DNA from 3 places in the Rhodoferax sp. PAMC 29310 genome. Region 3 is predicted to be linked to each of the others. Evidence: predicted binding sites of a transcription regulator. Region 3 holds the regulator's gene; each other region holds the start of a gene.
The links. The regulator sigma-54, encoded in region 3, starts transcription at its own class of promoters, with help from an activator protein. The targets are predictions, from matches to a motif close to TGGCANGNAANCTGCTTT.
Positions count from the first base shown of each region.

Region 1: a site for sigma-54 is predicted at 1,637-1,654, ahead of nirB (nitrite reductase large subunit NirB). Genes of this name have one in related genera too.
Region 2: a site for sigma-54 is predicted at 1,658-1,675, ahead of urtA (urea ABC transporter substrate-binding protein). Genes of this name have one in related genera too.

Region 1 is NZ_CP072852.1:1,683,707-1,686,983, reverse strand. Features, by position in the region: gene nirB (nitrite reductase large subunit NirB) at 1-1,428, opposite strand, end outside; gene J8G15_RS07695 (type IV pili methyl-accepting chemotaxis transducer N-terminal domain-containing protein) at 1,755-3,029, shown strand; gene J8G15_RS07690 (bifunctional protein-serine/threonine kinase/phosphatase) at 3,083-3,277, shown strand, end outside.
Region 2 is NZ_CP072852.1:2,188,474-2,191,750, reverse strand. Features, by position in the region: gene gndA (NADP-dependent phosphogluconate dehydrogenase) at 1-286, shown strand, start outside; gene J8G15_RS09940 (mechanosensitive ion channel domain-containing protein) at 497-1,528, shown strand; gene urtA (urea ABC transporter substrate-binding protein) at 1,695-2,966, shown strand; gene urtB (urea ABC transporter permease subunit UrtB) at 3,075-3,277, shown strand, end outside.
Region 3 is NZ_CP072852.1:3,696,639-3,699,915, forward strand. Features, by position in the region: gene lptB (LPS export ABC transporter ATP-binding protein) at 1-712, shown strand, start outside; gene rpoN (RNA polymerase factor sigma-54) at 810-2,402, shown strand; gene J8G15_RS17185 (class I SAM-dependent RNA methyltransferase) at 2,501-3,277, shown strand, end outside.

The DNA of each region.
Region 1 (3,277 bases), 2.0 Mb from region 3:
GAACATAAGAATCTGCTCCACCAAACCGGTGCATGAGCCACACGAGGCGCTGGCTTTGGTGTGCTTTTTGACTTCGTCCAGCGTGAACAGGCCTTTTTCGCGAATGGCTTTGCAAATGGTGCCCTTGTTGACGCCGTTGCAGCCGCACACTTCGGCCTCGTCCGGCATGGCGGCGGCCTTGTTGTGGCCTTCATGGCCGGTGTCGCCAATATTGCTTTCGCCGAACATCAGCTTGTCACGGATGTCGCTCACGCTGCGGCCATCGCGCAGCAGCTTGAAGTAGTAGCTTCCGTCCACCGTGTCGCCATACAGGCAGGCGCCAATCAGCTTGTCGTCTTTGAGCACCAGTTTTTTGTAGACGCCACCAAAGGGGTCGCTCATCACGATCTCTTCCGTGCCTTCGCCGCCCATGAATTCGCCCGCGCTGAACAGGTCAATGCCGGTGACTTTCAGCTTGGTGGACGTAAGCGAGCCCTGGTAGCGGCCAGTGCCGAACTGCGCCAAGTGGTTGGCCGCCACTTTGGCCTGCTCAAACAGGGGCGCGACCAGGCCGTAGGCAATGCCGCGGTGGGCAGCGCATTCGCCCACCGAGTAGATGCGGGCATCGGTGATGGTCTGCATGGTGTCGTTCACCACGATGCCTTTGTTGCAGTGCAGGCGAATTTTCTCGGCCAGCTCAGTGTTGGGTCGAATGCCGACGGCCATGACCACCAGATCGGCTGGCACCTCGGTACCGTCCTTGAACTTGATGGCGCTGACGCGCTGGCCGTTGTCTCCACCGCCGCCCACCAACTCCTGGGTTTGCGCGCCCATCAAAAACCGCAGACCACGGCTTTCCAGTGATTTTTGCAGCAGCTTGCCCGCCACACTGTCCAACTGACGTTCCATGAGGGTTGGCATCACATGCACCACACTCACCGTCATGCCGCGCAGCATCAGTCCGTTGGCCGCTTCCAGCCCCAGCAGGCCACCGCCAATGACCACTGCGTGTTTGTATTTGGTGGCCGCGTCGATCATGGCGTTGGTGTCGGCAATGTCACGGTAGGCAATCACGCCTTCCAAATCTTTGCCCGGCAGGGGCAGTATGAAAGGGTTGGAGCCGGTGCACATCAGCAAGCGGTCGTATTCCGCTTCTGTGCCGTCCTCAGAGCGCACGATGCGGTTCACGCGGTCCACCGACACCACTTTTTTGCCGGCGTGCAGGGTGATGTGGTTGTCTGAGTACCACTCCCAGCTGTTGAGCACGATCTCGTCCAGCGTTTGCTCACCGGCGAGCACCGGGCTGAGCAAAATGCGGTTGTAGTTGGGGTGGGGTTCGGCGCCGAACACCGTGATGTCATACAGCTCGGGGGCGACCTTGAGGAGCTCCTCCAACGTGCGGACACCTGCCATGCCATTGCCAACCATAACCAATTTCGATTTTTTCATCGTGCTGCTCCAGTTGCGATTCGTCGGCGTGCAGGGCGTTTGCATATGCCTGCCCGCCAAATGGGGTTGAGAAAACGGATCCGTCGAAGCTGCGGCCCACAGGGGCGCACAGTCGGCTTGAGCTCTCAAAAACAGGACGCACGTCGTTGCGCGTCAACCCTGGAGCGCTTTGGCTCAGGCAGGGCGCATCGTCACGCCCGATATTGACTAAGCAAGCGTCGTGCCAAAGTTGACTGCCGATTTCGGTGCACGCGAGCACCACGATGTTGCTAGTGGCGCGCGAATTGCTTGTGGTGCACCCTGTTTACCCTTTTTCCTGGATTTTTATGACGAGCGCGTTGGTACATCTGAATGGCAGTCCCGGCTCCACCCTGGCGTTCGACCTGGAGTCAGCCGGCATCCATGTGATTTGCGTCACGGTTGAGCGCCAGAATTTTGTACGCGACGTGGTGCAGCACGCGCCGGACCTGGTGGTGGTCGAAGACGCATTGCCGGACGACTCGCTGTTCAAAGCGACCCAGTCCATTGCCGAGATATCCCCCCGTCCAGTGGTCGTGTTCACCAACGACAGCGATGCCGAGCACATTGTTCGTGCGGTTCAATCCGGCATTCACGCCTATGTGGTGAACAGCTATGCGCCGCAGCGTTTGCGCTATCTGGCACAGATGGCGCTGGCGCGTTTTCGCCATGAGCAGGCCTTGCGCAACGAGCTGCGCGATGTCACCAGCCGCTTTGAAGAACGAAAAATGGTGGACCGCGCCAAGGGCATCCTCATGCGCGCCCGGCAGGTCTCAGACGACGACGCGTTTCAGATTCTGCGCACCGCCTCCATGCACAGCCACCAGCGGCTGGGCCAAGTGTCGCAGCAGATCATCCAGTCTGCACGGTTTGCCGAGTCGGTGAACCGGGCGGGGCAGCTGCGCATGCTATCGCAGCAAATCATCAAGCTGGTGTTGCTCCAGTTGGCTGGGATTGACGCGCCAGCCCAGCAGCAGCGTTTGAAAGAAGCCACGCTGCGCATTGACGGCACCTTGGTGCATTTGGGAAAAACGCTGTCCAAACCCACCTACGGTGACTTGCGGGCGCAGGTGTTGCTGACTTGGGCCCGCCTCAAAGCCGCGCTTCAGGCCACGCCCCGTGCCGACCAGATGACCTACGTAGACGAGTTGGCGGAGCTGCTACTGCAAGAGGCCGAGCGCCTGACGACCAGTCTGGAAAACGCGGGTTCCGTGTCGCCTTTGCAGGTCCTAAACGTGGCGGGTCGCCAGCGCATGTTGTCGCAGCGCTACGCCAAATACGCCTTGCTTCAAGTGCTGGGCGGTGCGGACGTGAAGTTGCGCTGCGAATCAGGCATGGCGGCGGCGAGAACGAGTTTTGAGCAGTCTTTGCAGTACCTCGACTCCATTCCCCTGAGCACCCCGGAGATCCGCAACGCCTTGGAGGCATCTGGCAAGGGCTGGCTGCAGTTGCTGGCGGGTGCGGCTGAAGCGAACCAGCCGGGCGGCCAAGATCGCGTGGCACTGGCCAGTGAGGAGTTGCTGGAGCTGTTCGAGCAGCTGTCGGGCCATTACGAGCGCAGCATGCAGATGCTGGGCGGATGACTTGTGCGACACCGGTGCACCATTTTGGGCGTGTTTACCGTGGGTATTGGTGCATGGCGTTTGAACTAGACATTGGTTGTACCTCGCGCGCGGGCCTCAAGGAAGTCAACGAAGACTTTTGTGGCGCCATGTTGCCCGAGCCGGGCAGCGCAGACATGGGGGCGATTGCTGCCATCGCCGATGGTGTCAGCACCGGAGGCAAGGGCCGCGAGGCGGCGCAAACGACGGTCATCAGCCTGCTGCGTGAT
Region 2 (3,277 bases), 1.5 Mb from region 3:
AGCCGACCCGACGTTGCCCCACCTGATGCTGGCGCCCTTTTTCAAAAACCTGCTCAACACCAACCAGCAGGCCTGGCGCGAAGTGGTGGCGCTGGCCGCCAGCCACGGTATTCCGGTGCCGGCCTTTAGCGCGTCGTTGAGCTACTTTGATAGCCTGCGAACCGAGCGCTTGAGCGCCAACCTGCTGCAGGCGCAGCGCGACTTCTTTGGTGCGCACACCTATGAGCGTGTGGACAAGCCCGCCGGGCAATGGTTTCATACCGCATGGCCAGAAGTGATCGAGTGATTGGCTGATCTTCTGGCGCTAGGGCTGCCACCCGGCAGCACGGTAAACGCCGCGTTGACCGGGTCCAGCCCATCGCCCGTGGGGCTATCAAACTATCATCAATTAAATATTCGAGCCGTCGAGGGAAACTTCTCGTCTTCACGGCGGCCCCTAACGATCAATGTTGTTGATAGTCTTGGCGCCAAGACTGGCTCCGAGCACAATCAGTCCATGACCTCTTTGATGAACTATTTTCAGACCGCGGCGCCCCTGTTGGTCACCCTTGCGGGTGTCGCCCTGGTGTTGACGCTGGCCCATCGCTTCCTGCTGGGCCGCCACCGGGACATGGGGAATGAGCGCAGGTTTCCGCGCCAGTTTTTCATGTTGGGCTTGACGGTGGCCAGCGCGGTGGCCGTGGCCATTGCCTTGCCGGTCAGTGACAGCACCCGCAATCAGGTGATCGGTCTGGTGGGCATTCTGGTGTCCGGTGCGCTTGCATTTTCGTCCACCACAGTATTGGCTAATCTGATGGCTGGGGTGGTGCTGCGGATGACCCAGTCCTTTCACACGGGAGACTTTGTGCGCGTAGGTGATCACTTTGGTCGGGTGGCCGAGCGCGGTATTTTTGACGTCGAAATCCAGACCGAGCAACGCGAACTGGTGTCACTGTCCAATTCTTACTTGATGGCCAACCCGATCACGGTGGTTCGTTCGTCTGGCGCCATTGTGTCGGCCACACTCTCGCTGGGCTACGACGTGCACCACGCCAAGGTGGAGCCCTTGCTATTGCAGGCCGCCACGGAGATTGGGTTGGAGGACCCGTTCAGTCAGGTGCTGGAGTTGGGCAATTTTTCAATCACCTACCGGGTCAGCGGTTTGCTGCTGGAAGTGGGCAATATGCTGAGCGCGCGTTCCCGGCTCAACCGCCAGGTCCTTGACGTGCTGCACGGCGCAGGAATAGAAATCATGTCGCCGACCTTCATGGCCCAGCGCGTGGTGCCAGAGGGGCGTGCGGTATTGCCTGAACCAATGAGCAAGTCCGCGCCTGCCTCAGAGGAGTCAAAAGCCGAGCAGGTCGTTTTTGACAAAGCCGAGGAGGCCGGGCAACGAGCCAAAGCACGCCGTGACCTCAAGGCGATGCAGCAAAGCCTGGAAACTCAGATGGAGGCTGCTGACAGTGAGGAGGCCGCGAGCCTGTCCACCGCACTGGACCAACTCAAGGTTCAAATAGCCGACCTGGAGATTGAGTCACCACCGGGCTGACCCCGCATCTGAACGGGCTGAGCTCGCTTCAGGCCGGCTTGTACGCCACACGGCGTATTTCCCAAAACGGTGTGCTCCCCTAAAGTTGACCCATCGTGTCCCCCAATCTGTCCGACCAGGCGGTGACGGTGGCACGAAACAGGCTCATCAACTCAGGAAGGTCCCCATGTCAAGTTCCCATTCACGTCGTTTTACGCTCAAGGCACTCACTGCGGCGGTTGCGCTCAGCGGATTGTCGGCAGTCCCCGCGTTTGCCGCAGACACCATCAAGGTCGGCATCTTGCACAGCCTCTCGGGCACCATGGCCATTTCCGAGACGGTGTTGAAAGACACCGTGCTCATGGCCATTGAAGAGATCAACGCCAAGGGCGGCCTGCTAGGCAAAAAGCTGGAGCCGGTCATCGTTGACCCTGCCTCCAACTGGCCGCTGTTTGCCGAGAAAACCAAGCAATTGCTCACCCAGGACAAGGTCGATGTGATTTTTGGCTGCTGGACCAGCGTCTCCCGCAAGTCCGTGTTGCCGGTGCTGGAAGAGCTCAACGGCTTGTTGTTCTACCCCGTGCAGTACGAGGGTGAAGAGTTATCCAAAAACGTGTTTTACACCGGTGCGGCGCCCAATCAGCAAGCCATTCCTGCGGTGGACTACCTGATGAGCAAAGACGGCGGCGGCGCCAAGCGCTGGGTCTTGCTGGGCACCGACTATGTCTACCCCCGCACCACCAACAAGATTCTGCGCGCCTACCTGAAGAGCAAAGGGGTGGCCGACAAGGACATCGAAGAGAAATACACCCCGTTTGGCCACTCTGATTACCAGACCATCGTGGCTGACATCAAGAAGTTCTCCGCGGGTGGCAAGACGGCCGTGGTGTCCACCATCAATGGCGACTCCAACGTGCCGTTCTACAAAGAACTGGGCAACGCTGGCCTGAAAGCCAAAGACGTGCCAGTGGTTGCCTTCAGCGTAGGTGAAGAAGAGTTACGCGGTGTCGACACCAAGCCTTTAGTGGGCCATTTGGCGGCATGGAACTATTTCCAGTCGATCAAAAACCCAGCCAATACCGAGTTCATCGCCAAATGGTCGGCCTACGCCAAAGCCAAAAATCTGCCCGGCGCCGACAAGCCTTTGACCAATGACCCCATGGAAGCCACCTACATCGGCATCAACATGTGGAAGCAAGCGGTTGAAAAAGCCAAGTCCACCGACGTGGACAAGGTCATTGCCGCCATGGCCGGTCAAACCTTCAAGGCGCCGAGCGGCATTGTGAGCAAGATGGACGAGAAGAACCACCACCTGCACAAGTCGGTGTTCATTGGCGAGATTCGTGCGGACGGCCAGTTCAATGTGGTCTGGAAGACACCGGGCCCCGTCAAGGCCAAGCCTTGGAGTCCGTACATCGAAGGCAATGCTGGCAAGCCTGACGAGCCTGTGAAGAAATAAAAAAGTAAGTCGAACACTGTCACACCCTGGCTGCCACCCCCACCCCGGTGCGGGTGGCAGCTTTCTCGATGGATGCCTCTGCATCCCAACCCCAACCTGAGTCTGTCGATGCTTCAACGATTGATCCGATTGACGGCTATTGCTATGCTTTTAATAGCTGGCTCTGCATATTCGATAACGGCTGAGGAGGCAAAAGCCTTGTCAGTCGGTGATTCTGATGCCCGCATTGCGGCCTTGAACCAGGCCGTGGCGTCCGCCGACGAATCCACCGCCACCTTTTTACAGGCCTTGTCCGACGACGCCGTGAAGGT
Region 3 (3,277 bases):
GAAGTTTTATGGCGGGCGTCAAGCGGTCAAAGACGTGTCCTTGGTCGTCAGAAAAGGTGAAGTGGTGGGTTTGCTGGGCCCCAATGGTGCCGGCAAGACTACCTCGTTCTACATGATTGTGGGCTTGGTGCACGCCAGCGCGGGTGACATCACCATTGACGGGCAGTCGGTGGGCCACATGCCCATTCACCGACGGGCACGCATGGGCTTGAGCTATTTGCCTCAGGAAGCCTCTATTTTTCGCAAGCTCAACGTGGAAGATAACGTGCGCGCCGTGCTGGAGTTGCAGCGCGATGACGCCGGTCGACCGCTGAGCAAGCCGGAAATCGAAAAACGACTCACCGAATTGTTGCAAGACTTGCGGGTGGATCATCTGCGTGGCTCGGCGGCATTGGCGCTGTCTGGTGGTGAGCGCCGGCGGGTCGAGATCGCGCGCGCCTTGGCAACGCAACCCCGGTTTATTCTTCTGGATGAGCCCTTTGCCGGGATTGATCCCATCGCCGTGATCGAGATTCAGCGAATTATCAGTTTCCTGAAAGAGCGTGGGCTGGGGGTGCTCATCACTGACCACAACGTGCGGGAAACCCTGGGCATTTGCGACCACGCCTACATCATCAGTGACGGCAGTGTGCTGGCCCAAGGCAAGCCTGCCGAGATCGTCAACGACGCCAATGTTCGCCGGGTGTACCTCGGCGAACATTTCAGAATGTGAGCCGGGTGCACTGTCTATCCCTTCCTTACCTACTGATTGCTTTCCACAGGCGTGCCGCCTCGCGGACGTTGGCCTGTCCTGAACGGTGGGGGGGGCGATGAAGCCTGGCCTGTCCCTTCGTGTTTCCCAGCACCTGTCGCTGACGCCGCAATTGCAGCAGTCCATCCGGCTGTTGCAGCTGTCGACGCTGGAAATGAGCCAGGAAGTCGAGCAAATGCTGGACGAAAACCCGTTTTTGGAGGTGAGCGCAGAAGAGCCGCCACGCGAAGAATTTGGACTGGCACAAGCCGATGCACCGGTCCGCAATGAGGATCTGGATGTGGAAGCCGGCGCGCATGCTCCTGCCGAGTTCACTGCGGAAGTCCGGGTGAGCAGCGAAACCGATGCCGAATTGTCGCCCCTGTCGGCAGACGACGGGCAGAGCTGGGACGGCGACGGCAGTGCTTCCATGGCGCCCGATGATGGCGAGTGGGGGGGCGAGGCCAAGGCCCACGGCAACAACCTGGATGGTGACAGTGATGCCGATGTGACCGAACTGGCGCGCAGCCAGGAGTCGCTGCAAAGCCATTTGCACCGGCAGGCCCTGGCTTTGCACCTGAGTGAAGAAGATGGCGCCGCCCTGCGTTTCCTGATTGAGTCGCTGAACGACGACGGTTACCTGGAAGAGGCGTTGGCTGAGTTGGTTGACGGCTTGACCGGCGATGACCTTGAAGAGCGGGAGCAAATGCTGCACCACTTCACCGTTGCGCTGTCCTTGCTTAAAACATTGGAGCCTGTGGGAGTGGGTGCACGGGGTTTGGCCGAGTGTTTGACGCTTCAACTGAAAGCTTTGCAGAGTCAAGACGACATCAAGTTGGCCCAGGCGAGAACGGTGGCGGTGGCCCTGCGCATCTGTGCGCAGCCGATGGATGTTTTGGCGCGGCGTGACATCAAGCGTTTGGTGCAATTGTGCGGTGTGCCGGATGCGGCCATTCGTGAGGGGATCGCACTGATTGGGCATCTGGAGCCCAAACCCGGACGCCGGTTTGCCGATGTAGAGCGCAATATCGTGGTGCCGGACGTCATCGTCACTCAAGTGGGCAACGGATCGCAGGCGCAGTTCAGGGTTCGCCTCAACGCCGACGTGATGCCTCGCCTGCGGGTGCATGACATCTATGCCAACGCACTCAAGCAACACCGGGGTGGCGGCACCGAGGCGTCCAACTATGCGGCGCTGCAACAGCGTCTGCAGGAAGCGCGCTGGTTCATCAAAAATATCCAGCAGCGTTTCGACACGATTTTGCGGGTGAGCAACGCCATTGTGGAGCGCCAAAAGAGCTTTTTCATGCATGGCGAACTGGCCATGCGCCCGCTTGTGCTACGGGAAATTGCAGACGAACTGGGCTTGCACGAGTCCACCATCAGCCGTGTGACCACTGCCAAATACATGGCCACGCCATTCGGCACTTTTGAGTTGAAATTCTTCTTCGGCTCCGGCTTGGGGACCGACAGTGGGGGCAATGCTTCCAGCACGGCAGTGCGGGCGCTGATCAAGCAGTTCATCAGTGCCGAAAATCTGAAGAAGCCCCTCAGCGACAATCAGATCTCCGAGATGCTCAAAGAGCAGGGCATTGATTGCGCTCGCCGCACCGTGGCCAAGTACCGGGAAGGGCTGCGAATTGCCCCCGCCTCGCTGCGAAAAGACCTGTAAATCGCTGTCCGGCCCCGTCCCACCAGACCTACGGGCACCGGAGATTAGCGGAGCATCGCTTGCGCCCCAGAACAATAAACCTGTCATAGGAAAACGACGTGAACCAATTGCAATTATTTTTACCCTGCGCCGCAGGCGTTGAAGACCTATTACTGCCCGAGGTGCTTCGCATAACCGGCCTGCCCCCGGGCTGCGCAACCAAGCAGCGCGGCGGCGTCGCGGTGCGCACCTCATGGTCGCACGCCATGTTGCTCAATCTCTACAGCCGCCTGGCCCAGCGGGTACTGGTCTTGCTGTCGTACACCGAGTACCGCAGCGAGCAGGACCTGTACCGCGCGGCCAGCGAGGTCGAGTGGGAGCGCTGGTTCACGCCCAAGGAAAGCATCAAGATCGCAGTCACAGCCCAGCACAGCCCGCTCACCTCCCTCAACTTTGCGGCACTGAAGGTGAAAGATGCCGTGTGTGACCGTTTCCGCGTAGCCGCCAATGGCGTGCGCCCCGATGTGAATACCCAGTGGCCAGATGCCCGCATTTACGTGCACTTGACCACTGACAGCTGCTCTTTGTACCTGGATACTTCCGGCGAACCGCTATTCAAGCGCGGCTGGCGCGAGGACAAGGGTGATGCGCCTTTGAAGGAAACCCTGGCAGCCGCCATGATTGCCGCCAGCGGCTGGGCCGAGGGTGAGGATGACCTGCTGCCCTTGTACGACCCCTGCTGCGGCAGCGGCACGGTGCTCATTGAAGCAGCTCAGATTGCCTGCAACATTGCGGCCGGCAGCCGCCGTCGATTCGCCTTTGAGAAATACCTTCCCTTTCGCCGTGCGGACTGGGATGCGATGAAAAGAGAAGCGGCTGACGCAGAGGTGGTGAGG